DNA from 2 places in the Vagococcus intermedius genome. Region 2 is predicted to be linked to the other one. Evidence: predicted binding sites of a transcription regulator. Region 2 holds the regulator's gene; the other holds the start of a gene.

Region 1 (12,324 bases), 880 kb from region 2:
CCTATTGCGGATTTTCAGTTGGAGAGTTAGAGCCGAGACTATTTTCTTTTAATGCCCCTTACGGCGCATGTTCTGATTGTGATGGTTTGAGTATGAAACTAGAAGTAGATGAAGAGTTAGTAGTTCCTGATCCAAGTTTAACTCTTAGAGAAGGCGCATTTGCACCGTGGAATCCAATTAGCTCTAATTACTACCCACAGATGTTGGAGCAAGCATGTCAGAGTTTTAAAATTGATTTTGATACGCCATACAGCGATTTAAAATTAGAACAAAAACAACTTTTATTACACGGTTCAGATGGCAAAACCTTTCACTTTCATTATGAAAATGATTTTGGTGGTATTCGTGATGCAGACATCCCTTTTGAAGGAGTTATTTCAAATATTCAACGACGCTACCATGAAACCAATAGTGATTACACTCGCGAACAAATGCGCCTGTATATGACAGAGTTACCATGTCAAAGTTGCCAGGGATACCGCTTGAATCCCCAAGCGTTATCTGTCAAAGTCGCTGGGCAACACATTGGTCAAGTCAGTGAGTATGCTATCACTAATGCGCTTAACTTCTTTAATGAGTTAGATTTAAGCGAGCAAGAATTTATGATAGCGAGACCAATCCTCAAAGAGGTTAAAGATAGATTAAGTTTTCTTCAAAATGTCGGTCTGGATTATTTAACATTGAGTCGCTCTTCAGGCACATTGTCTGGTGGTGAAGCACAGCGCATTAGATTAGCCACGCAGATAGGTTCAAATCTTTCAGGTGTTTTATATATTTTAGATGAGCCATCAATAGGATTACATCAGCGTGATAATGATCGTTTGATAGCCTCGTTGAAAAAAATGAGAGATTTAGGAAATACGTTAATTGTTGTTGAACATGATGAAGACACCATGCGTGCGGCTGATTATTTGATTGATATCGGTCCTGGAGCCGGTGAAAGAGGTGGCGAAATTGTTGCCGCGGGAACACCTAGAGAAGTCGAAGCTAACCCGAATTCGTTAACAGGTCAATATTTATCTGGTAAGAAAAATATTATTGTGCCATCAGAGCGTCGTAAAGGCAATGGTGAGGCCATTCGCATAACAGGTGCAACTGAAAATAATTTGAAAAATATTTCTGTAGATTTCCCTTTGGGCCAATTTGTGGCAGTTACAGGTGTTTCTGGTTCGGGTAAAAGTACCTTGGTCAATCAGATATTGAAAAAAGCTTTGGCTCAAAAACTTAATCGAAATTCTAATAAACCTGGCAAATTCAAAAAAATGGTAGGTTATGAGTCTGTAGACAAGATGATTAGCATTGACCAAAGTCCAATAGGACGAACACCAAGAAGTAATCCAGCAACGTATACAAGTGTCTTTGATGATATTCGTGATTTATTTGCGCAAACGAATGAAGCAAAAATACGTGGTTATAAAAAAGGACGCTTTAGCTTTAATGTTAAAGGGGGACGGTGTGAAGCTTGTCGGGGCGATGGAATTATTAAAATTGAGATGCACTTTTTACCAGATGTGTATGTTCCGTGTGAGGTTTGTCATGGAAAAAGATACAATTCTGAAACATTAGAAGTCCATTATAAAGGAAAGTCTATCGCTGATATTTTGGAAATGACCTGTGAAGAAGCCGTCGTCTTTTTTGAAGCTATTCCGAAGATTAAACGCAAAATTCAAACGATTGTTGATGTGGGCTTAGGCTACGTGACGTTAGGACAGCCAGCAACAACCCTTTCTGGTGGGGAAGCACAAAGAATGAAACTCGCTAGTGAGCTTCACAAACGTTCAACAGGTAACAGTTTTTATATTCTAGATGAACCAACAACAGGCTTACATACGGATGATATTGCTCGCTTGTTAGAAGTTTTACAGAGATTAGTTGATGCAGGTAATACGGTCTTAGTCATTGAGCATAACTTAGATGTGATTAAAACAGCGGATCACTTAATTGACTTGGGTCCTGAAGGCGGTGAAGGTGGCGGAACTATTTTGGCAACGGGCACACCTGAGTTTCTTGCTGAAGTTCCTGAAAGCTATACAGGTCACTATTTAAAAAAAGTGTTATCTAAATAAGTCAATAATAAAAAGTGCTATGGCAATCCCTAGAAGGATACCATGGTACTTTTTATTTAAGTTAGAGTCGATACGCCCGGAAAAGTTGACATGATACGCCCGGGTGTGTTAAGCTTATTTGGAAAATTGGAAGGAGCACGATTATGGTAGATACATTACAGTTAGTTATTATTACAGGAATGAGTGGAGCAGGTAAAACAGTTGCTATGCAAAGTTTTGAAGATATGGGGTTCTTTTGTATTGATAATTTACCACCACGTCTTATTCCTAAATTTTGGGAGTTAATTAAAGAGTCAGGTAAAGTGACTAAAATAGCCTTAGTAATAGATTTACGTTCGCGTACGTTTTTTGAAGAAATTCAAGATATGTTAGTAGAGATTGAAAATACTAAGATGATTGATACAAATGTCTTATTTTTAGATTCGACTGATGAAGAACTTGTCTCAAGATATAAAGAAACACGTCGGACACATCCGCTTGCAATGGACGGTTTAGTTACAGAGGGAATTAGAAAAGAACGAGGGTTATTGGAAGAAATCAAAGGGGATGCACAATTAGTGGTAGATACTACTGATTTAAGTCCAAGACAGCTTCGTGAAATTTTAATTAAAGAGTTTCGTAGTCATGATACTAAGATGTTTAGAGTAGAGATGGTCTCTTTTGGTTTTAAATATGGCCTGCCCATTGACGCTGATATTGTGATGGACGTTCGTTTTCTACCTAATCCTCATTATATTGATGAATTGCGACCTTTAACAGGCTTAGATAGCAATGTTTATGACTATGTGATGTCATTTGATGAGACTGAGGATTTTTATGGTAAATTTGAAGAACTAGTCGTATCAATTTTACCTGGTTATAAAAAAGAAGGAAAAACAAGTCTAACGATTGCGATTGGCTGTACAGGTGGTCAACATCGTTCAGTCGCTTTAACTAAACGTTTAGGAGACGCACTATTAAAAGCGGATTATCCTGTAAATGTGACTCATCGTGATAAAGATAAACGTAAAGAGACGGTGAATCGTTCATGAAGACTTACCGAATCAGAAAACCAAAAATTGTTGTAATTGGCGGTGGGACTGGTTTGCCTGTTATTCTGAAAGGGTTAAGAAGTGAAAGTGCTGATATTACAGCGATTGTAACGGTGGCAGATGATGGTGGGAGTAGTGGGACGCTAAGATCATCTGTCAATATTGCACCGCCTGGTGATTTGAGAAATGTTTTAGTAGCATTATCAGATATGCCTCAGTTATATGAAGATCTTTTTCAATACCGTTTTAGAGAAGAGGATGAGTTCTTAGCGAATCATTCAGTGGGAAATTTGATCATAGCTGCCTTGTCTGAAATGAAAGGAAGCACATATGACGCTATTCGCTTACTTTCAACTTTTATGCATGTTGAAGGTAATATTTATCCTGCTTCAGAAGAACCGTTGACGTTACACGCCTTATTTGAAGATGGTATGACAGTTTCAGGTGAGTCCAAAATTGCTAAGACCCGTAAAAAAATTAATCATGTTTATGTAACAAATACTAATAATACCGATAAACCTAAAGCGGCACGTAAGGTCATAAAAGCGATTGAAGAGGCCGATATGATTGTTTTAGGACCTGGTAGTTTATATACAAGTATTTTACCTAATTTGATGGTTCAAGAGATTGGTGAGGCCGTATCTAAAACAGAGGCCGAGGTTGTTTATATCTGCAATATTATGACTCAAAAAGGGGAGACCGAACATTTTTCAGATGCTAATCATATCCAAGTGTTACACCAACATCTAAAAACTAAATTTATAGATACGGTTTTAGTTAATACTGAAAAAGTCCCTGAAAATTATATGGATACAAAAACATATGATGAGTATTTGGTGCAAGTTATTCATGACTTTAAAGGGCTCCGTGATGAGGGATGTCGGGTTATTTCAGCTGATTTTCTTGAATTACGCAATGGTGGTGTTTTTCATGATGGTGAAAAAGTGGTCGAAGAATTATTTAGACTAGTATTTGGAGCGAAATATTAAAAAAGAAAGAGGTGATAAGGTTTATGTCATTTGCATTTGATGTAAAAAAAGAGTTAACTACTTTAGAAGTTCATCGAGAGCATGCTAAAGCTGAGTTAGCCGCACTAATTCGGATGAACGGTGCCTTATCCCTAGCTAATCGACATTTTGTATTAAATGTACAGACAGAAAATGCGGCAACAGCTAGAAGAATTTATACCTTATTACGTGAGCATTACAATGTCCAAAGTGAATTGTTGGTTCGTCGTAAAATGAAACTTAAAAAAAATAATATTTATATAGTAAGATTAAAACAAGATACACAAAGAGTATTGACGGATCTAGATATCGTTGAAAATTCGATGTTTACCGATACTGTTTCTAACTCTATTATGGGAAATGCTCAAAAGATGAGATCTTATTTAAGAGGTGCTTTTTTAGCAGGTGGTTCAGTAAATAATCCAGAAACAAGTCGTTATCATTTAGAAATATATTCACTATATGAACAGCACAGTAAAGATATTTGTGACATGATGACGTATTATAAGCTCAACGCACGTACATTAGAGAGACGAAACGGTTATATAACTTATCTAAAAGGGGCGGAAGATATTTCTGATTTTTTAACCTTGATTGGTGCTACAACCAACATGTTAAAATTTGAAGATGTTAGAATTGTGCGAGATATGCGTAACTCGGTTAATCGTATGGTAAATTGTGAAACAGCTAATTTAAGTAAAACCATTGATGCTGCTTCTCAACAAATAGAAAATATAAAATATATAGATCAAATGGTTGGCTTAAATCACTTGCCTGAAAGGTTAAGAGAAATAGCGGTATTGCGTCTGGAGCATCCTGAAGTAAGTCTAAAAGAATTAGGCGCACTGGTTCCCTCAGGTGCTATTTCCAAATCTGGGATTAATCACCGTATTCGTAAAATAAATGAGTACGCAGAAAAATTAAGAAATTAAAAAAGCTTGAGAAGTTAATCTCAAGCTTTTTTTTATTTTTCAATCAGTGTTTTTAGAGCCTCAAGGGTGATTTTTTGATCGAAAATCGTATCGTTGATAATCATGGTTGGAATAAAAGGAATATTGGCTTTTGTCGCTTCATTGGTAATTATTTCTACCATTTCAGGCTGATAATCTTCAGAAAGAGCCAATCTTTCTTCGGCAAATTCAGCAATATCAGTCAAGTCCGCTAAGTTTCCCCACTCATCTTGTGTCTCGTAGATACTATTTAACTGTGTGATAGCTAATAAACCATCTTGTTTAGAAATATAGCGGTGCATGACATTACCTGGTTTTAATCCTGGTTTTTCTTTATCAAAAAGTTTAATTGTACGGCACAATTTACCATCAGTGACATAGGTCATGAGTAGGTCATTGGTTTCTTCGAACCATTGGCGACAAAAAGGACAACGAACGTTGATTAATTCAATAAGTTGAACAGGTGCATTTGAATCACCAACTTGAATCCCAGTTGACGTTTTTAAAAATTCAGCTTTCATTTGACTTGTATCCATTTAAAACACATCCTTTAGACAATTTAATAGGTTTATTATAACTTAAGTCAAGCTAGATACCAAAAGAAAACCACTAAAGTCATAACTTTAGTGGTTTTCTTTTTATTTTAGAGCTTTGCTGTTGACCATCACTTCATCGATCAAACCATAGGCTTTAGCTTCTTCAGCTGACATGAAATTATCACGATCTGTGTCTTGTGCGATAGTTTCGATAGATTGACCTGTACGCTCAGCTAAAATTTTATTTAAACGTTCGCGTGTGTTTAAGATATGGCGTGCTGCAATTTCAATTTCAGTTGCTTGACCTTGAGCGCCACCTAAAGGCTGGTGAATCATAATTTCTGCATTCGGTAAAGCAAAACGTTTACCTTTCGTACCGGCTGTTAATAAGAAACTTCCCATTGAAGCTGCCATACCCAGTACAATTGTTTGAACATCGGCTTTAACAAAATTCATCGTATCATAAATCGCTAATCCAGCAGAGACACTTCCACCGGGGGAGTTAATGTAGATAAAGATATCTTTATCAGCATCTTGTGCATCCAAAAATAGTAATTGAGCAATAACTGAATTAGAGACATTATCATCAATAGGACCACTTAACATGATAATACGGTCTTTTAATAAGCGTGAGTAGATATCGTAAGATCTTTCTCCACGAGAAGATTGTTCGATAACTGTTGGGATTAAATTCATAATAGTTCCTCCTGTATATGTGAATTAAAATATCTTTATCATTCTAACATAAAAGGCGTTTGATGCCTACTTATTAAGTATACTTCAAAGGTCAGTTAAGGTCAAATTAAGTGTATTAATTTTTTGTTTTTTTTCGTCTAAAAGAAATTTTAATAAAAGGAAATTGCTAGTGGGCTAAAATTTGCTAGATAATTATTTAATTTTTGCAAAAATGTTATTATTATTATTTTTTTTTTAGACTTTTAGTAAAAAACCACTATTAATTGCACAACAAATTAGGTAAACTGTAGAGAGGGATTGGAGGGACGAGGATTGAATTATTTAGGGATTTTATTAAAGAGGTTATGTATCTTTATTTTTTTTAGTATTACATTATTTGTAAGTTATAGACATCTTACATTAGGGACAGAGACATCTGTCTTGTTATTAATAGCTTTAATAGTAATCGCTGTATTAGGAATGATTCACGCAATTAATCCTTACGTCTTAAAGAAAATTAGTAATGGCTTGTTACATTTTTCGACCAATTTTTTAATTATGATTGCTTGTTTAGGATTGTTAATGACTGGTGATTTATCAAATATTGTCACACAAGCAGAGGCACTTCTAAAAGGAGAGAAAGCTAGCTTAAAATTCAATGAGAAGGCTTCTTCGGATAAAAGTATGGATCTAACAGAGACATCTGGTGAGGATGCCCCAAGTCATCTAGCGCCTCAAGAGAAAGAAAAAAAGAAAAAAACACCACCTAAGTCTGATATTGATTTATCTTCTTTAGATCCTGTGGTACTTTTACAAAAACAACAAGAGAAACAAGCTAAATTATATAAGAAACTAGATACATCCTTGGAAAAATTAGACAAAGTAGTAGATTCAGGTAATATAGTTTATTATTATAACAGTTACTTGGAAAATGAGCATGAAAGTAATCAGGTTTTTCCATATATAAGTAGTATCGGTAAGCCACCAGACAGTATGCATATGAATATTTGGTTAAGATTTTCTTATGCTGGTGAGAAAGAAATAAATCTGAAAGAAATTACGATAGAAACTGACCAGGAACATTATGAATTAGTAGCCAGTCAGCCCAAGATTGATCGAGATGAGAATGTTTGGGAGTGGGTAGATGTTTCGCCAAATGAAGCTAAGATAACAATGTTACGTGATATGGCAGAGTCAAAAAAAGTAAAGATTATTTTACAGGGGAAAGAAAATGACAGTGAACGGACAATGACTAAGGCAGAACGGGATGCTTTGAAAGAAATATTAGCCGTTTACGATCTAAATAAAAAAGCGAAATCAACTTAAAAAAGTGTGACACGCCTAGGCGTGTCACACTTTTTATCTACAAACGACTAATTAGATGCGCCCTAAGGGAATCGAACCCCTGTCTCAAGAACCGGAATCTTGTGTGATATCCACTACACTAAGGGCGCATTACACTCAATAGTTTATCTAAAATAGAATTAAATAGCAAGTATAAATTTAATAAGTTAGTCTTAATTTTAATTATGAGAGAACGTCACGCTCATATTAAGTAAGGTTTTATATGTTATAATAATACTATCATTTCAACAATATGGTTAAGGGGTGAGCGCAATGAAATTGAATCAAGGCTTTACACAACAACAAACACAAGTTCAAAAAATGGCTATGACACAGCAATTACAACAGTCCATTCAAATTTTGCAATTTAATACTGATGAATTACAAATATTTATTCAGAATAAAGCATTAGAAAATCCGCTGTTGGAAGTCAATGTCTCAACTGATTATATGTTATCGAATTCGAGTGCTGTATTCAATACATATGATAGCAAGGAAGATACTAATTATTTAAATCAAATACCTAATAATGGCACATCATTATTTGAATCATTATTAGATCAAATTCATTTAAATTATCGTGATACTTATCTAAGACAATTGATTATCTATTTGACTGAGTATATTGATGTTAACGGTTACTTAACAGTTACCTTGGAAGAAGCTATGACACAAACCGGTGCTAGTTATATCCAACTATTGGACGCTTTAACGTTACTTCAACAGTTGGACCCAGCAGGAGTAGGGGCACGAGACTTACAAGAATGTCTATTGTTACAGATAGAAAGGGATGATTTGGCACCTGACTTGGCTTATTTAATAGTCGAAGAAACCTTTGAAGAGTTTGCCAATCGTAAATGGAAAGAAATTGCTAAACGATATGATATTAGTTTAGGAATGGTTCAAGAAGTCCATGACTATGTACAATTGCTTAGGCCAACACCGGGGACTGTTTTTGGTGAGATATCTGATCAGTACATAAGACCCGATTTAGTTGTGAAGATTTCAAAAGATGATCTCACTGTTCTATCGACTAAAAGTGGTGCGCCTAGCATCATTTTTCAGCAAGCCTACTTTAATAAAATGTCTCAAGTTGAGGATCAAGATGTAGCTGCCTATTTAAAAGAAAAAAAAGCCGAATTTGATTGGATTCAAAAAAGTATCATACAGCGAGGTGATACGATTTTAAGAGTAGGAAAAGAGATAGTTACAAGGCAAAAAGACTTTTTCTTGAAGCCGGAACGACCTTTAAATCCTATGACGTTAAGAGAGATAGCAGAAACTTTAGAAGTGCATGAGTCAACAGTGAGTCGGACTGTCAATGGAAAATACTTGGAAACTAGTTTTGGCGTTTTTGAACTTAGGACGTTCTTTTCGACAGCTTTAGTCCAGTCAGGCGGAGAGGACGATGTTTCGGCCTCAACTGTCCAAGCTAAAATAAAACAAGTAATTGCGCAAGAAAATAAGCAAAAACCTTTATCCGATCAAAAAATTGTCGAATTATTGGCCAGTGAAAAGGTTGATATTTCACGGCGAACAGTCGCAAAATATCGCGATATTTTAGGAATTCCTTCTTCAAGTAAAAGAAAAAGATTTGATTAAAAACATAAGGTAATGACTCTTTTCAAGGAGAGAGTTACCTTATGTTTTTTAGATAACAGGAGCAAGTTTATGGTATTCACAATTAAAAATTAGTTATTTAAACTTGCTAAAAAAAGAAAAGGATGGTAAGATAAATTCGTAAGTTGATAGAGCATAACAAACGTTGCTAGATTTAATTTATCTTTTTTTTACACTACATGGGTCGTGAAACGACGCACTGGGTCAAAAAACGTCCAACATTAATAAAGGAGTTCAGCGATGGAAAACCAATTAGAATTGATTGAAGCAATTGCTCCAGACCTCATTAAGGTAGTTCAAGAGCGCTTTACTATTCTAAGAGCAATCGATTGGATGGCTCCAGTAGGTCGCAGAACATTAGCTGTTAAGATGGGGATGACCGAGCGAGTATTGCGGACAGAAACAGATTTATTAAAAAGCTTACATTTGATTGATGCCTCAAAAAGTGGCATGACGATTACTTCAACTGGTAAAACGGTATTAGTAGGGTTAGAGTCATTAATGGGACATTATTCAGGAATGCAACAAAAAGAACGGCAATTGGCGGATTATTACAATGTTGAACGTTGTATCATTGTAGCTGGTAACAGCGATGATGAAAATAAAGTATTAGCTAGTTTTGGTTCTGTTGTATCACAGTCGTTAAGAACGCTTTTGCCAGATAAAGAAAATGTGATCGCTGTAATGGGTGGCACAACAATGGCAGCTGTGGCGGAGAATATGACTGATTTAGATAGCAATATTAGAAACAATATTTTTGTGCCAGCACGTGGAGGAATTGGTGAAACAATTGGGATCCAAGCTAACTCAGTTAGTGCAATGATGGCGAGTAAGACCGGAGGCACAACACGTCCCTTATATGTACCAGAGCGTGTGAGTCATGAGACATATCAATCACTTTTACAAGAGCCTTTTGTTCAACAGGTATTAGGATTGATTGATGAATCAACTTGTGTGATTCATAGTATCGGTCGCGCTTTACACATGGCAGCAAGAAGAGGCATGACAGATGTAGAATTAGTTATGTTGAAAGATAAAGGCGCAGTCTCTGAATCATTTGGTTATTTCTTTGATAAAGATGGCCAAGTTGTTCACAAAATACCTCGTATTGGGTTACAGTTAAAAGATTTGGAAAAAATTCCTTACATTTTAGCAGTAGCAGGAGGCAAATCAAAAGCGCAAGCAATTGATGCTTACATGAAACATGCACCTAAACAAACATGGTTAATAACAGATGAAAGTGCCGCAAATGAGATTTTAAAAGAGGAAACTCTTTAAAAATAAAATAATTTTCGATTTTCTAAAGGAGGAAATCTCACATGACAGTAAAAGTAGGGATTAATGGATTTGGACGTATCGGACGCTTAGCTTTCCGTCGTATTCAAGAAGTAGAAGGTATTGAAGTAGTAGCAATTAACGACTTAACTGATGCTAACCAATTAGCTCACTTATTAAAATATGACACAACTCAAGGCCGTTTCAACGGTGAAGTAGAAGTGAAAGAAGATCATTTCTTAGTTAACGGAAAAGAAGTTAAAACATTAGCTAACGCTAACCCAGCAGAATTACCATGGGGCGAGTTAGGTGTTGATATCGTTTTAGAATGTACTGGATTCTTTACTTCTAAAGAAAAAGCTGAAGCTCACTTAAAAGGTGGAGCTAAACGTGTTGTTATCTCAGCACCAGGCGGAAACGACGTACCAACAGTAGTATTTAACACTAACCATGATATCTTAACAGGTGACGAAACAGTTATCTCAGGTGCTTCATGTACTACTAACTGTTTAGCTCCTATGGCTGACGTTTTAAACAAAGAATTTGGTGTTGTTGAAGGTTTAATGACAACTATCCACGCTTACACAGGTGACCAAAATACTTTAGATGCTCCTCACAAAGGCGGAGACTTACGTCGTGCCCGTGCAGCAGCAGAAAACATCATCCCTAATACAACTGGTGCCGCTAAAGCTATTGGCTTAGTAATCCCAGACTTAAACGGTAAATTAGATGGAGCAGCTCAACGTGTTCCTGTAGCGACTGGTTCATTAACTGAATTAGTAACTATCTTAGACAAAAAAGTAACAGTTGAAGAAGTTAATGCAGCAATGAAAGCAGCATCAAACGAATCTTACGGTTACACAGCTGACCCAATCGTTTCTTCAGATATCGTAGGCATGACTTACGGATCATTATTTGATGAAACACAAACTAAAGTTATGACTGTTGGCGATCAACAATTAGTTAAAACTGTTGCTTGGTATGATAACGAAATGTCATACACTGCACAATTAGTTCGTACTTTAGAATACTTTGCTAAATTAGGTTAATTCACTGTTCTAACGAATTGTAATTAATTTACTACATAAGGCGGGGAAGCATCGCGCTTCCTCGTTTTTTTATTTCAATGATAGACATGAGGAGGAACACAACTATGGCAAAATTAACTGTCAAAGATTTAGCCTTAAAAGGTAAAAAAGTTTTAGTTCGTGTGGACTTTAATGTACCTTTAAAAGATGGCGTAATCACAAATGATAACCGTATTTCAGCAGCACTTCCAACAATTAAACACATCACTACTGAGGGTGGGAAAGCTATTTTATTCTCACATTTAGGTCGTGTTAAAGAAGAAGCTGACAAAGAAGGTAAATCACTTGCCCCCGTTGCTAAAGCACTATCTGATAAATTAGGTCAAGAAGTTGTTTTTGTACCAGGTGTAACTCGTGGAGAAGCTTTAGAAACAGCAATCAATAACTTACCAGAAGGCGGTGTTTTATTAGTTGAAAACACACGTTTTGAAGATGTTGATGGTAAAAAAGAATCTAAAAATGATCCTGAATTAGGAAAATACTGGGCAGCTTTAGGCGATGACATCTTTGTCAATGACGCTTTCGGAACAGCTCATCGTGCTCACGCGTCAAACGTTGGTATCTCATCAAACGTTTCTCAAGCAGCAGCAGGTTTCTTAATGGAAAATGAAATCAAATTTATCAAAGAAGCTGTGGAAGCCCCAGTTCGCCCATTCGTAGCAATCTTAGGTGGTTCAAAAGTATCAGATAAAATTGGTGTTATTGAAAACTTAATCGAAAAAGCTGATAAAG
Region 2 (12,324 bases):
AGTTCCCCAGTTTGGATGAAACGTTGGCCAGTATCGATATCAGTGTAACTATCGTTGGCGTGCATGATGATGGTTATAATACGGTGTCCGTTTACAATAGCAGTTGAGGCAAAACATTCACCAGCTAGTTCTGTGGTCCCTGTTTTTAAGCCATCAACATTTTCTCGGCTATAGGTCATACCAGGGAGCATTAAGTTAGTATTGTTAATAAAGGTTTCTTCCGCAGTCCCTTGTCCAAAAATAGTATTTGTTAATTTAGTAGTTTCTAATATTTCTGGAAAGTCCTGTAATAGGTGGCGTGCGACAATGACCATATCTTTAGCAGACATTAGGTTTTCTTTATGGGGCTTACTTCCAGGGTAAATTCGACCTTTAGCATCTTCATTATTAATGCCTGAAGTTGAAATCAAGTAAGCATCCTCAATTCCCCAAGTTTTCACTTTTTCTCTCATTAAATCAACGAATTTTTCTTCTGTTCCTCCGACCTTTTCTGCTAAAGCAGTAACAGCTGCATTGGCAGAAACTAATGTACTGGCATTAAATAAATCTCTAACGCTATAGGCTTGATTTTTATTAAGGGGAACATTTGAAAGTTCTGGATCTTGACTAATTTTTAAAAGATGATCGCTTATCGTTAATTCTTCATCCCAAGATAAAACCCCGTCTCTCTCAGCTTCTAAAATCAAGTAGAGCGTGACTAGTTTAGTCATTGAAGCAATAGGCAGTACTTTATCTTCATTTTTTTTGTAAAAAATCTTTCCAGAGTCAGCATCGATCGCAATGGCAGCTTTGGCTTGTAATTCAAAGTCATTTTGTGCGAAACCAACTCGCGGAAAAAAGGCAAGTGGTAGTATCAGTGAGACTAAACAAATAAGTAGGAATTTGTTTTGTTTAAATATATTCATTCCATTCTCCTAACTAAATTATTATAGGTAATCAGTATAGCGATAATGAAACCGAAAGGCAAACACACTTAATTAATTATTATTATTAAGTGGTAAATGGGTGACAAAGGAAGTCCATTCCTGGTCAGATTTAGCGTAAATATAGCCACCGTGTAGGGTAACTATACTTTGTGCAATTGCCAAACCTAGTCCAGTACCACCAGTTTCTTGTGAGCGAGATTCTTCAACACGATAAAAGCGATCAAATAACTGGTTTAAGGCATTTTCTGGAATAGGGTCACCATTGTTGCTAACAGTAATAATAGCTTCATTTCCAACTTCTTCGACTTGGAGTAGGATTTTTGAACAATTTCCGCCATATTTAAGAGCATTAGATAATAAATTATTAAATAAACGCACTAACTTTTCTGTATCACCAGTCATAATGAATGGAATAGGGGTTGCAATTACATCAATTGTAACCCCTTTGCGAGTAGCATCTAATTCGAAATCAACAGAGAGTTGTTCTAACAACTGTGCCATATCAAATTCAATCACTTTTAAAGGTGAGCTAGGCTGACGGACTTTTGTATATTCGAAAAGATCATCTACCAAAACTTTCATTTGTTTCGCTTTAGAGTAGGCTGTATGCGTATATTTTAAGAGGTCTTCTTCATTATGGTATTGTTTTTCTTCGATTAACCCAAGATAACCAATGATAGAGGTTAGCGGGGTACGTATATCATGACTAATATTCGTAATTAACTCGTCTTTAGATTTTTCAATGCGTCGTTCTTCTTCAATTGCCTCAACAGTACTATCTACTAGACCGTTGATACTTTCTATAACTCGACCTAAATCACCACTAAGTTCAAAAGGAATCCGATGACCGTAGTTTCCGTTGGCGATGTAGTGTAGTTCTTTGATAATATGCCGTAATTGCATTTGATGATAACGTCTGATTAAGCGCCAGTATAAAATAATTAAATCTAATATCACCATGAAGATAACAGCGGCATTACGCATGGAATAGAAAGAGTAATTAAAAAAAGTTTTTACCAAAACTTCTTTAAAGCCAAAGATAACATTTTTAACAGCTAAACTATCATCAATTAAAACACGTGCGACTGCTAAAACAGCAATGTTAACAAGTAATAGTAAGATGACTGTCACAATACCTTCTATAATTAGCTCACTTTTTTCTTTTGAAGTTAAAACAATGCGGGATGATTTAATAGGTATTGAGTTAGGAGAATTAGTTTGTTTCAATTTTGTACCCAACTCCCCAGACAGTTTGGATTACTTTTTCCCCGCCCGTTGCTTCTTCGATTTTATCTCGCAGATGGCTAACATGAACCATTACGGTCTTAGCAGAAATTAAGCTTTCTTGTTGCCAAACTCTTTCAAAAATTTCTTCAGCGCTAAATACACGATTAGGGTGGCTAGCGAGTAAATATAATATGCCAAATTCTAAAGCAGTTAATTGAATATCTGTCCCGTTATGAGTTAATACCTCGTGTGACTCTTTTTTTATAATTAAAGGACCAATATCTAGGACATCAGGTTCCTCACTGGTAACTTGCATATTAGTTCTTCTTAATAGGGACTTAACACGTGCCATAATTTCCAAAGGATTAAATGGTTTAGTAACATAATCATCCGCACCAGCTACGAGACCTTGAATTTTATCCATGTCATTTGACTTGGCAGTAAGCATAATAATTGGAATTTGTGACTCTTTTCTTAGTTCTTTAACAACTTGCATGCCGTCCATATTAGGCATCATTACATCTAAAATCATTAGGTCAATATCTGGGGTAGTCCTAATTTTTGTTAGAGCTTCCTTCCCATCATAGGCTTTTACAACACTGTGGCCTTCATTTTGAATATAAATACTTAAAAGTTCTACAATTTCTTTGTCATCATCTACAACTAATAGTTTCATAAATGTGTTCCTCCTATATAATAGATATTATATTAAACATTATAAATATTGTATCAAATAACTAATCGTAAAACTAAAATATCAAATGTAATTTTGATAAATTTATAAAATCGTTAATAAACTTTCAATTTTTTAAAAAAAGTCTTGCATTTTATTTATGAACTTGGTATATTTATAAATGTCTTCAAGAGAGACCTGTTATCTTAAATTTTATCAAAAAAAACTTTAAGAAAATGTTGACTTTTATTTGTTTAAATGTTAACATAACAGAGTTGTTAAATAAGTCGATTAACTTCGTAATTAACAACAAAAAAATAAAATTAATTGTTGACATTGTCAACGGTTGATGATATTATAACTAAGTCGCTAACGCAATGAAGTTACAATTTGAAACTTCAAAAAATTCAAAAACACAAAAAAAGTTGTTGACACTAACAACTAAACGTGATATACTGAATGAGTTGCTAAAGCAACAAAGTTTAGACCTTTGAAAACTGAACAAAGTAAGACGAACCAAACGTGTAGGATGTTATCTTTTAGTAAGATAACAACACAAAAATTTTTATCAGTTTTATATTAAAACTGTATAGTGAAGTAATTCGCTAGCAATCATTAATGAGCTAAAGACTTCGGTCTTAATCATAACTTTTATTGAGAGTTTGATCCTGGCTCAGGACGAACGCTGGCGGCGTGCCTAATACATGCAAGTCGAACGCTTCTTCGAAAGGTGCTTGCACCTTTTATATAAGAAGAGTGGCGGACGGGTGAGTAACACGTGGGTAACCTACCCTTCAGCGGGGGATAACACTTGGAAACAGGTGCTAATACCGCATAATTGGTTTTGCCGCATGGCAGAACTATGAAAGACGCTTTCGGGTGTCACTGAAGGATGGACCCGCGCCGCATTAGTTAGTTGGTGAGGTAATGGCTCACCAAGACGATGATGCGTAGCCGACCTGAGAGGGTGATCGGCCACACTGGGACTGAGACACGGCCCAGACTCCTACGGGAGGCAGCAGTAGGGAATCTTCGGCAATGGACGAAAGTCTGACCGAGCAACGCCGCGTGAGTGAAGAAGGTTTTCGGATCGTAAAACTCTGTTGTTAGAGAAGAACAAGTGGGAGAGTAACTGTTCCCACCTTGACGGTATCTAACCAGAAAGCCACGGCTAACTACGTGCCAGCAGCCGCGGTAATACGTAGGTGGCAAGCGTTGTCCGGATTTATTGGGCGTAAAGCGAGCGCAGGTGGTTCTTTAAGTCTGATGTGAAAGCCCCCGGCTCAACCGGGGAGGGTCATTGGAAACTGGAGAACTTGAGTGCAGAAGAGGAGAGTGGAATTCCATGTGTAGCGGTGAAATGCGTAGATATATGGAGGAACACCAGTGGCGAAGGCGACTCTCTGGTCTGTAACTGACACTGAGGCTCGAAAGCGTGGGGAGCAAACAGGATTAGATACCCTGGTAGTCCACGCCGTAAACGATGAGTGCTAAGTGTTGGAGGGTTTCCGCCCTTCAGTGCTGCAGTTAACGCATTAAGCACTCCGCCTGGGGAGTACGGTCGCAAGACTGAAACTCAAAGGAATTGACGGGGGCCCGCACAAGCGGTGGAGCATGTGGTTTAATTCGAAGCAACGCGAAGAACCTTACCAGGTCTTGACATCCTTTGACCACTCTAGAGATAGAGCTTTCCCTTCGGGGACAAAGTGACAGGTGGTGCATGGTTGTCGTCAGCTCGTGTCGTGAGATGTTGGGTTAAGTCCCGCAACGAGCGCAACCCCTATTGTTAGTTGCCATCATTAAGTTGGGCACTCTAGCGAGACTGCCGGTGATAAACCGGAGGAAGGTGGGGATGACGTCAAATCATCATGCCCCTTATGACCTGGGCTACACACGTGCTACAATGGATGGTACAACGAGTCGCAAGGTCGCGAGGCCAAGCTAATCTCTTAAAGCCATTCTCAGTTCGGATTGTAGGCTGCAACTCGCCTACATGAAGCCGGAATCGCTAGTAATCGCGGATCAGAACGCCGCGGTGAATACGTTCCCGGGCCTTGTACACACCGCCCGTCACACCACGAGAGTTTGTAACACCCGAAGTCGGTGAGGTAACCTTTTGGAGCCAGCCGCCTAAGGTGGGATAGATGATTGGGGTGAAGTCGTAACAAGGTAGCCGTATCGGAAGGTGCGGCTGGATCACCTCCTTTCTAAGGAATATAACGGAATCCTACAGGTAAGTCACTTTGTTCAGTTTTGAGAGGTCTACTCTTAAAACTTAGGGGCCTTAGCTCAGCTGGGAGAGCGCCTGCTTTGCACGCAGGAGGTCAGCGGTTCGATCCCGCTAGGCTCCATTGATAACGAAAGTTATCAACTAATTTGTTCATTGAAAACTGGATAGTTAAAGATATAATTAATCAAAACAAACCGAGAACACCGCGTTGATGATAAGTACATTAGTACTATTCATAAGAGTTTTTAAACAAAGTTCAAAACGCTGTTTAAAGGATTGATGGAGCATGTATCGCTACATGTGGAAGTCAAAAATCTAACAACATTGTTAGTAAATTAGGTTAAGTTAATAAGGGCGCACGGTGGATGCCTTGGCACTAGAAGACGATGAAGGACGGGACTAACTCCGATATGCTTTGGGGAGCTGTAAGTAAGCTATGATCCAGAGATTTCCGAATGGGGAAACCCGGCAGCTGTCATAGGCTGTCATCATATACTGAATACATAGGTATATGAGGTGAGACGCAGAGAACTGAAACATCTAAGTACCTGCAGGAAGAGAAAGAAAATTCGATTACCTTAGTAGCGGCGAGCGAAACGGTAAGAGCCCAAACCAAGAAGCTTGCTTCTTGGGGTTGTAGGACTCAAATATGGTAGTTGTGATGGATAGTCGAATCGACCTGGAAAGGTCAGCCGTAGTGGGTAAAAGCCCCGTAGGCGAAATTGATCACACACCTATGAGTATCCTGAGTACGGCGGAACACGAGAAATTCCGTCGGAATCCGCGGGGACCATCCCGCAAGGCTAAATACTCTCTAGTGACCGATAGTGAACCAGTACCGTGAGGGAAAGGTGAAAAGCACCCCGGGAGGGGAGTGAAATAGATCCTGAAACCGTGTGCCTACAACAAGTCAAAGCCCGTTAATGGGTGATGGCGTGCCTTTTGTAGAATGAACCGGCGAGTTACGATAGCATGCGAGGTTAAGATGAAGAGTCGGAGCCGTAGCGAAAGCGAGTCTGAATAGGGCGCTTGAGTATGTTGTCGTAGACCCGAAACCATGTGATCTACCCATGGCCAGGTTGAAGGTGCGGTAAAACGCACTGGAGGACCGAACCCACGTACGTTGAAAAGTGCGGGGATGAGCTGTGGGTAGCGGAGAAATTCCAATCGAACTTGGAGATAGCTGGTTCTCTCCGAAATAGCTTTAGGGCTAGCCTCGGATTAAGAATGATGGAGGTAGAGCCACTGTTTGGACTAGGGGCCCATATCGGGTTACCGAATTCAGATAAACTCCGAATGCCATCCATTCATATCCGGGAGTCAGACTGCGAGTGATAAGATCCGTAGTCGAAAGGGAAACAGCCCAGACCACCAGCTAAGGTCCCAAAATATATGTTAAGTGGAAAAGGATGTGGGGTTGCACAGACAACTAGGATGTTGGCTTAGAAGCAGCCACCATTTAAAGAGTGCGTAATAGCTCACTAGTCGAGTGACCCTGCGCCGAAAATGTACCGGGGCTAAACATATTACCGAAGCTGTGGAATGTACTTTTGTACATTGGTAGGAGAGCGTTCTAAGGGCGTTGAAGGTAGATCGTGAGGACTACTGGAGCGCTTAGAAGTGAGAATGCCGGTATGAGTAGCGAAAGACAGGTGAGAATCCTGTCCACCGTATGACTAAGGTTTCCTGGGGAAGGCTCGTCCTCCCAGGGTTAGTCGGGACCTAAGCCGAGGCCGATAGGCGTAGGCGATGGACAACAGGTTGATATTCCTGTACCAGTAGTATTTGTTTGACCAATGGAGGGACGCAGTAGGCTAAGAAATCCACACGACTGGAAGTGTGTGGCCAAGCAACAAGTCTTGATGTGAGTAAAATGCTTACGTCTTCAAGGACAAGTTGTGATGGGGAGGGAAATAAAGTACCGAAGTTTCTGATGTCACACTGCCAAGAAAAGCTTCTAGTTAGAATACAACTGCCCGTACCGCAAACCGACACAGGTAGTCGAGGCGAGTAGCCTAAGGTGAGCGAGCGAACTCTCGTTAAGGAACTCGGCAAAATGACCCCGTAACTTCGGGAGAAGGGGTGCTGGTCTCCGGACCAGCCGCAGTGAATAGGCCCAAGCGACTGTTTATCAAAAACACAGGTCTCTGCAAAATCGAAAGATGACGTATAGGGGCTGACGCCTGCCCGGTGCTGGAAGGTTAAGAGGATGGGTTAGCTTTATGCGAAGCTCAGAATTGAAGCCCCAGTAAACGGCGGCCGTAACTATAACGGTCCTAAGGTAGCGAAATTCCTTGTCGGGTAAGTTCCGACCCGCACGAAAGGCGTAACGATTTGGGCACTGTCTCAACGAGAGACTCGGTGAAATTTTAGTACCTGTGAAGATGCAGGTTACCCGCGACAGGACGGAAAGACCCCATGGAGCTTTACTGTAGTTTGATATTGAATGTTTGTGACACATGTACAGGATAGGTAGGAGCCGTAGAGCTCGGTACGCTAGTATCGAAGGAGGCGTTGGTGGGATACTACCCTTGTGTTATGACCATTCTAACCCGCGCCACTTATCGTGGCGGGAGACAGTGTCAGATGGGCAGTTTGACTGGGGCGGTCGCCTCCTAAAGAGTAACGGAGGCGCTCAAAGGTTCCCTCAGAATGGTTGGAAATCATTCGCAGAGTGCAAAGGCATAAGGGAGCTTGACTGCGAGACCTACAAGTCGAGCAGGGTCGAAAGACGGACTTAGTGATCCGGTGGTTCCGCATGGAAGGGCCATCGCTCAACGGATAAAAGCTACCCTGGGGATAACAGGCTTATCTCCCCCAAGAGTCCACATCGACGGGGAGGTTTGGCACCTCGATGTCGGCTCGTCGCATCCTGGGGCTGTAGTCGGTCCCAAGGGTTGGGCTGTTCGCCCATTAAAGCGGCACGCGAGCTGGGTTCAGAACGTCGTGAGACAGTTCGGTCCCTATCCGTCGCGGGCGTAGGAAATTTGAGAGGAGCTGTCCTTAGTACGAGAGGACCGGGATGGACACACCGCTGGTGTACCAGTTGTTCTGCCAAGGGCATTGCTGGGTAGCTACGTGTGGACGGGATAAACGCTGAAAGCATCTAAGCGTGAAGCCCCCCTCAAGATGAGATTTCCCATTTCTTCGGAAAGTAAGACCCCTGAGAGACGATCAGGTAGATAGGCTAGGAGTGGAAGTACAGTGATGTATGGAGCGGACTAGTACTAATCGGTCGAGGACTTAACCAAGAATTTAAACGTAGGATCAAGGAATGTTTTGATTAAGCTTTAACATCCAGTTTTGAGTGAGCAATTACTCAATTTAATAGATATCTAAGAGTGTGGTGATGATGGCAAGAAGGATACACCTGTTCCCATGCCGAACACAGAAGTTAAGCTTCTTAGCGCCGATGGTAGTTGGGGGTTTCCCCCTGTGAGAGTAGGACGTCGCCACGCTTAGATATTATTAATATCCCATGGAGGTTTAGCTCAGCTGGGAGAGCATCTGCCTTACAAGCAGAGGGTCAGCGGTTCGATCCCGTTAACCTCCATATGACTCGTTAGCTCAGTTGGTAGAGCATCTGACTTTTAATCAGAGGGTCACTGGTTCGAGCCCAGTACGGGTCATCATTTATATGCGGGTGTGGCGGAATTGGCAGACGCACTAGATTTAGGATCTAGCGCCTAACGGCGTGGGGGTTCAAGTCCCTTCACCCGCATTTATTAGCCGGCTTAGCTCAGTTGGTAGAGCATCTGATTTGTAATCAGAGGGTCGAGGGTTCAACTCCTTTAGCCGGCATTTTGAGAGTGAAACTCTCTTTTTTTCTTTAGATTGCGGAAGTAGTTCAGTGGTAGAACATCACCTTGCCAAGGTGGGGGTCGCGGGTTCGAACCCCGTCTTCCGCTTTTGTTATCTTAATAACAAAAGTATTATAAGACCAGTTGTAATACGCCGGGGTGGCGGAACTGGCAGACGCACAGGACTTAAAATCCTGCGGTGAGTAATCACCGTACCGGTTCGATTCCGGTCCTCGGCATTTTTTAAATATTATTTGCACCCATAGCTCAATTGGATAGAGTACCTGACTACGAATCAGGCGGTTAGAGGTTCGACTCCTCTTGGGTGCATTTTTTTTTGGTAACGGGAAGTAGCTCAGCTTGGTAGAGCACTTGGTTTGGGACCAAGGGGTCGCAGGTTCGAATCCTGTCTTCCCGATAAAAATTAATTAAAAGAGATAAGACTTCTGTCTTATCTCTTTTTTTCATATTTAAGAAGAGAATGCTGGCCGCTTTTTCTTTACTTATAAATCAGGAATTTAGTATAATAGGTTTAAGGTCAAAAATAGTCAAAAAGTTAGGAGGCTAATTTTATGGATAATCAAAATATATCCGACTTAATTGAGGAATATATCAAAGAAATTTTGGTGGAGAAAGATAAAATTGAAATAAAAAGAGCAGAAATCGCCTCACAATTTAGCTGTGTACCTTCCCAAATCAATTATGTTATTAAGACACGTTTTACTGTTGCTCAAGGTTATAATGTTGAGAGCAAGCGTGGTGGCGGAGGGTATATTAGAATAAAAAAAATCACCTTAAATCATCATGGTGATATTTTAACAGAGTTAGAAAATGTGGTAGGTAATAAATTAACACAGCACGATGCGACAGCTATCCTGCAGCAATTATATAACTATGATATTATTAATAAAAGAGAAGGCGCTTTGCTGCATAGTTTAATGTCTAGCGAGATACTACAGGCAGATTTTAGAGAAAAAGAAGATATGATTAGAGCTAACATGATTAAAATAATTATAGAACGACTTCGTTATGAGGAGAAGGAGTAAATTATATGATGGATGAAGTGTTTACAGATAAAGCCAAACAAGTATTATTAATTGCGCAAGAAGAGGCTCAAAGTTTTAAGCATCAATCAGTTGGCACAGAGCATTTGTTGAGTGCATTGATTAATGAGCAAGGTGGTATAGCCGGGAAGATATTACGTCAATCTGGTTTAAGTAAGGATTACGTAAGAGCAGAAATTGAAACTATTATTGGTTATGGTAATCATAAAGCAGGTACTACACCGATGTATTTACCTTATTCACCTAGAGCTAAGAAAGTACTAGCTTATGCTAGTGATGAATCTAAGCGATTAGGTGCACCTTGTATTGGTACAGAACATATTTTACTAGGTTTATTGCGTGAAGAAGAAATTTTAGCAGTGAGAATTTTGAAAAATTTTGGTTTAGATATTGCTAAAACAAGACAATATACATTGAAAAAAATTGGTGTATCAGAATCTAAAACTAGTAAAATTGGTCAGAAAAAAGGTGGTACCCAAAGACAAGCTCAAATGCCACAAGAAGGGACGCCTACATTAGATATGTTGGCTAGAGATTTAACAAGATTAGCTTATGATAGCAAAATGGATCCTGTAGTAGGACGTAGCAAGGAAATTGAACGTTTGATTCAAATTCTAAGTCGACGTACTAAAAACAATCCAATTCTTGTAGGTGAGCCAGGTGTGGGAAAAACCGCAATTGCTGAAGGTTTGGCACAAAAAATTGTTTCTGGAGAAGTGCCAGATGATATGGTAGGGAAACGCTTAATGATGCTTGATATGGGGTCGCTTGTAGCAGGGACTAAATATCGTGGTGAATTTGAAGATCGCATGAAAAAAATCATAGAAGAAATTTATCATGATGGACAAGTTATCTTATTTATTGATGAATTACATACCTTAATCGGTGCTGGGGGAGCTGAAGGAGCAATAGATGCTTCTAATATATTGAAGCCTGCTTTGGCTAGAGGTGAGATTCAAACTGTCGGAGCAACAACACTAGATGAGTATCAAAAATATATTGAAAAAGATGCTGCCTTAGAAAGACGTTTTGCTAAAATACTTGTTGAAGAACCTAGTGAAGAAGAGGCCGTTGAAATTTTAATTGGCTTACGGGAATATTATGAAAGGCACCATCAAGTGGCTATTAGTGAAGAGGCTGTTGAGGCTGCTGTCCATTTGTCGACGCGTTATATGACAGAACGTCAATTACCAGACAAAGCAATTGACTTAATTGATGAGGCTAGTGCTAAAGTTCGTTTGGCTAAAGCCAATAAAGTGTCGAAACGTACAAAAATGCGTCAGAAATATGAAGAAATATTAAGAGAAAAAGAAGTCGCCTTACATGAACAAGATTTTGAATTGGCAGCTGATTTACGTAGAAAAGAAAAGTTGCAAGTAAAGAAAATTGAAAAATATGAAGAAGAATTAGCAATCCGTGAGTCTAGTTATGAGTTGGAAGTGAGTGCAGAAGATATTGCGGAGATTGTCTCTCAAACAACTAACATCCCCCTAAGACAATTAGAGAAAAAAGAAAGCGAGCGTCTTATTAATCTAGAAGATGAGTTGCATAAACGTGTGATTGGACAAAAAGAGGCTGTTAGTGCAGTTGCTCGTGCAACCCGTCGTGCACGTAGTGGATTGAAAGATCCTAAACGTCCAATTGGTTCCTTTATGTTCTTAGGTCCAACAGGTGTTGGGAAGACTGAGCTTGCTAAAGCGTTAGCTGAATCTGTTTTTGGTTCAGAGGAGGCCCTTGTTCGGGTTGATATGTCTGAATTTATGGAAAAACATGCAACAAGCCGTTTAATTGGTTCCCCTCCAGGCTATGTTGGTTATGATGAGGGTGGTCAATTGACTGAAAAAATTCGTCAAAAACCATATTCGGTTATCTTGTTAGATGAAGTTGAAAAAGCACACCCAGACATCTTTAATATCTTGTTGCAAGTGTTAGATGATGGTTATTTGACAGATACTAAGGGACGTAAGGTAGATTTTAGAAATACGATTATTATTTTGACATCTAATATTGGAGCAACTGCTTTAAAAGAGGAAAAATCGGTTGGATTTAATGCTAAAAATATTCAAACTGACCATAAAGCGATGTCTTCTAAAATTTTAGAAGAACTAAAAAAAGCTTTCAAACCAGAATTTCTTAACCGGATAGATGAAACAATTGTGTTTCATTCCTTGGATCAAAAAGAATTACGTGAAATAGTAAAAATTTTAAGTAAGTCATTAGTTAGTCGCTTACAAGTACAAAATATTAGTCTTAAATTTACTGTGGCAGCCTTAGATATTATTGCTCAAGAAGGATTTGACCCAGAGTATGGGGCACGCCCAATTAAAAGAGCCCTGCAAAAAGAAGTAGAGGATCGTCTAAGCGAAGCATTACTTCTAGGTCAAATATCAAGGGGTGATACCGT

Evidence for each region. Region 2 encodes CtsR, which represses protease genes until heat stress. Its sites were predicted from a motif close to TTGGTCAAAAAAGGTCAAANA; they were not measured.
Region 1: clpP (ATP-dependent Clp endopeptidase proteolytic subunit ClpP) is a predicted target of CtsR. The motif match lies at 6,374-6,394, and genes of this name have one in related genera.

The regions. Positions count from the first base shown of each region.
Region 1 is NZ_CP110232.1:849,802-862,125, forward strand. Features, by position in the region: gene uvrA (excinuclease ABC subunit UvrA) at 1-2,066, shown strand, start outside; gene rapZ (RNase adapter RapZ) at 2,210-3,097, shown strand; gene OL234_RS03945 (gluconeogenesis factor YvcK family protein) at 3,094-4,086, shown strand; gene whiA (DNA-binding protein WhiA) at 4,110-5,036, shown strand; gene OL234_RS03955 (thioredoxin domain-containing protein) at 5,069-5,590, opposite strand; gene clpP (ATP-dependent Clp endopeptidase proteolytic subunit ClpP) at 5,693-6,286, opposite strand; gene OL234_RS03965 (hypothetical protein) at 6,599-7,591, shown strand; tRNA gene OL234_RS03970 (tRNA-Arg) at 7,648-7,719, opposite strand; gene rpoN (RNA polymerase factor sigma-54) at 7,883-9,211, shown strand; gene OL234_RS03980 (sugar-binding transcriptional regulator) at 9,470-10,507, shown strand; gene gap (type I glyceraldehyde-3-phosphate dehydrogenase) at 10,549-11,553, shown strand; gene OL234_RS03990 (phosphoglycerate kinase) at 11,658-12,324, shown strand, end outside.
Region 2 is NZ_CP110232.1:2,190,701-2,203,024, reverse strand. Features, by position in the region: gene OL234_RS10390 (serine hydrolase) at 1-905, opposite strand, end outside; gene OL234_RS10385 (sensor histidine kinase) at 978-2,153, opposite strand; gene croR (response regulator transcription factor CroR) at 2,140-2,829, opposite strand; rRNA gene OL234_RS10375 (16S ribosomal RNA) at 3,477-5,033, shown strand; tRNA gene OL234_RS10370 (tRNA-Ala) at 5,105-5,177, shown strand; rRNA gene OL234_RS10365 (23S ribosomal RNA) at 5,395-8,307, shown strand; rRNA gene rrf (5S ribosomal RNA) at 8,399-8,514, shown strand; tRNA gene OL234_RS10355 (tRNA-Val) at 8,537-8,609, shown strand; tRNA gene OL234_RS10350 (tRNA-Lys) at 8,613-8,685, shown strand; tRNA gene OL234_RS10345 (tRNA-Leu) at 8,696-8,777, shown strand; tRNA gene OL234_RS10340 (tRNA-Thr) at 8,785-8,857, shown strand; tRNA gene OL234_RS10335 (tRNA-Gly) at 8,893-8,964, shown strand; tRNA gene OL234_RS10330 (tRNA-Leu) at 9,010-9,095, shown strand; tRNA gene OL234_RS10325 (tRNA-Arg) at 9,113-9,186, shown strand; tRNA gene OL234_RS10320 (tRNA-Pro) at 9,201-9,274, shown strand; gene OL234_RS10315 (CtsR family transcriptional regulator) at 9,429-9,902, shown strand; gene OL234_RS10310 (ATP-dependent Clp protease ATP-binding subunit) at 9,911-12,324, shown strand, end outside.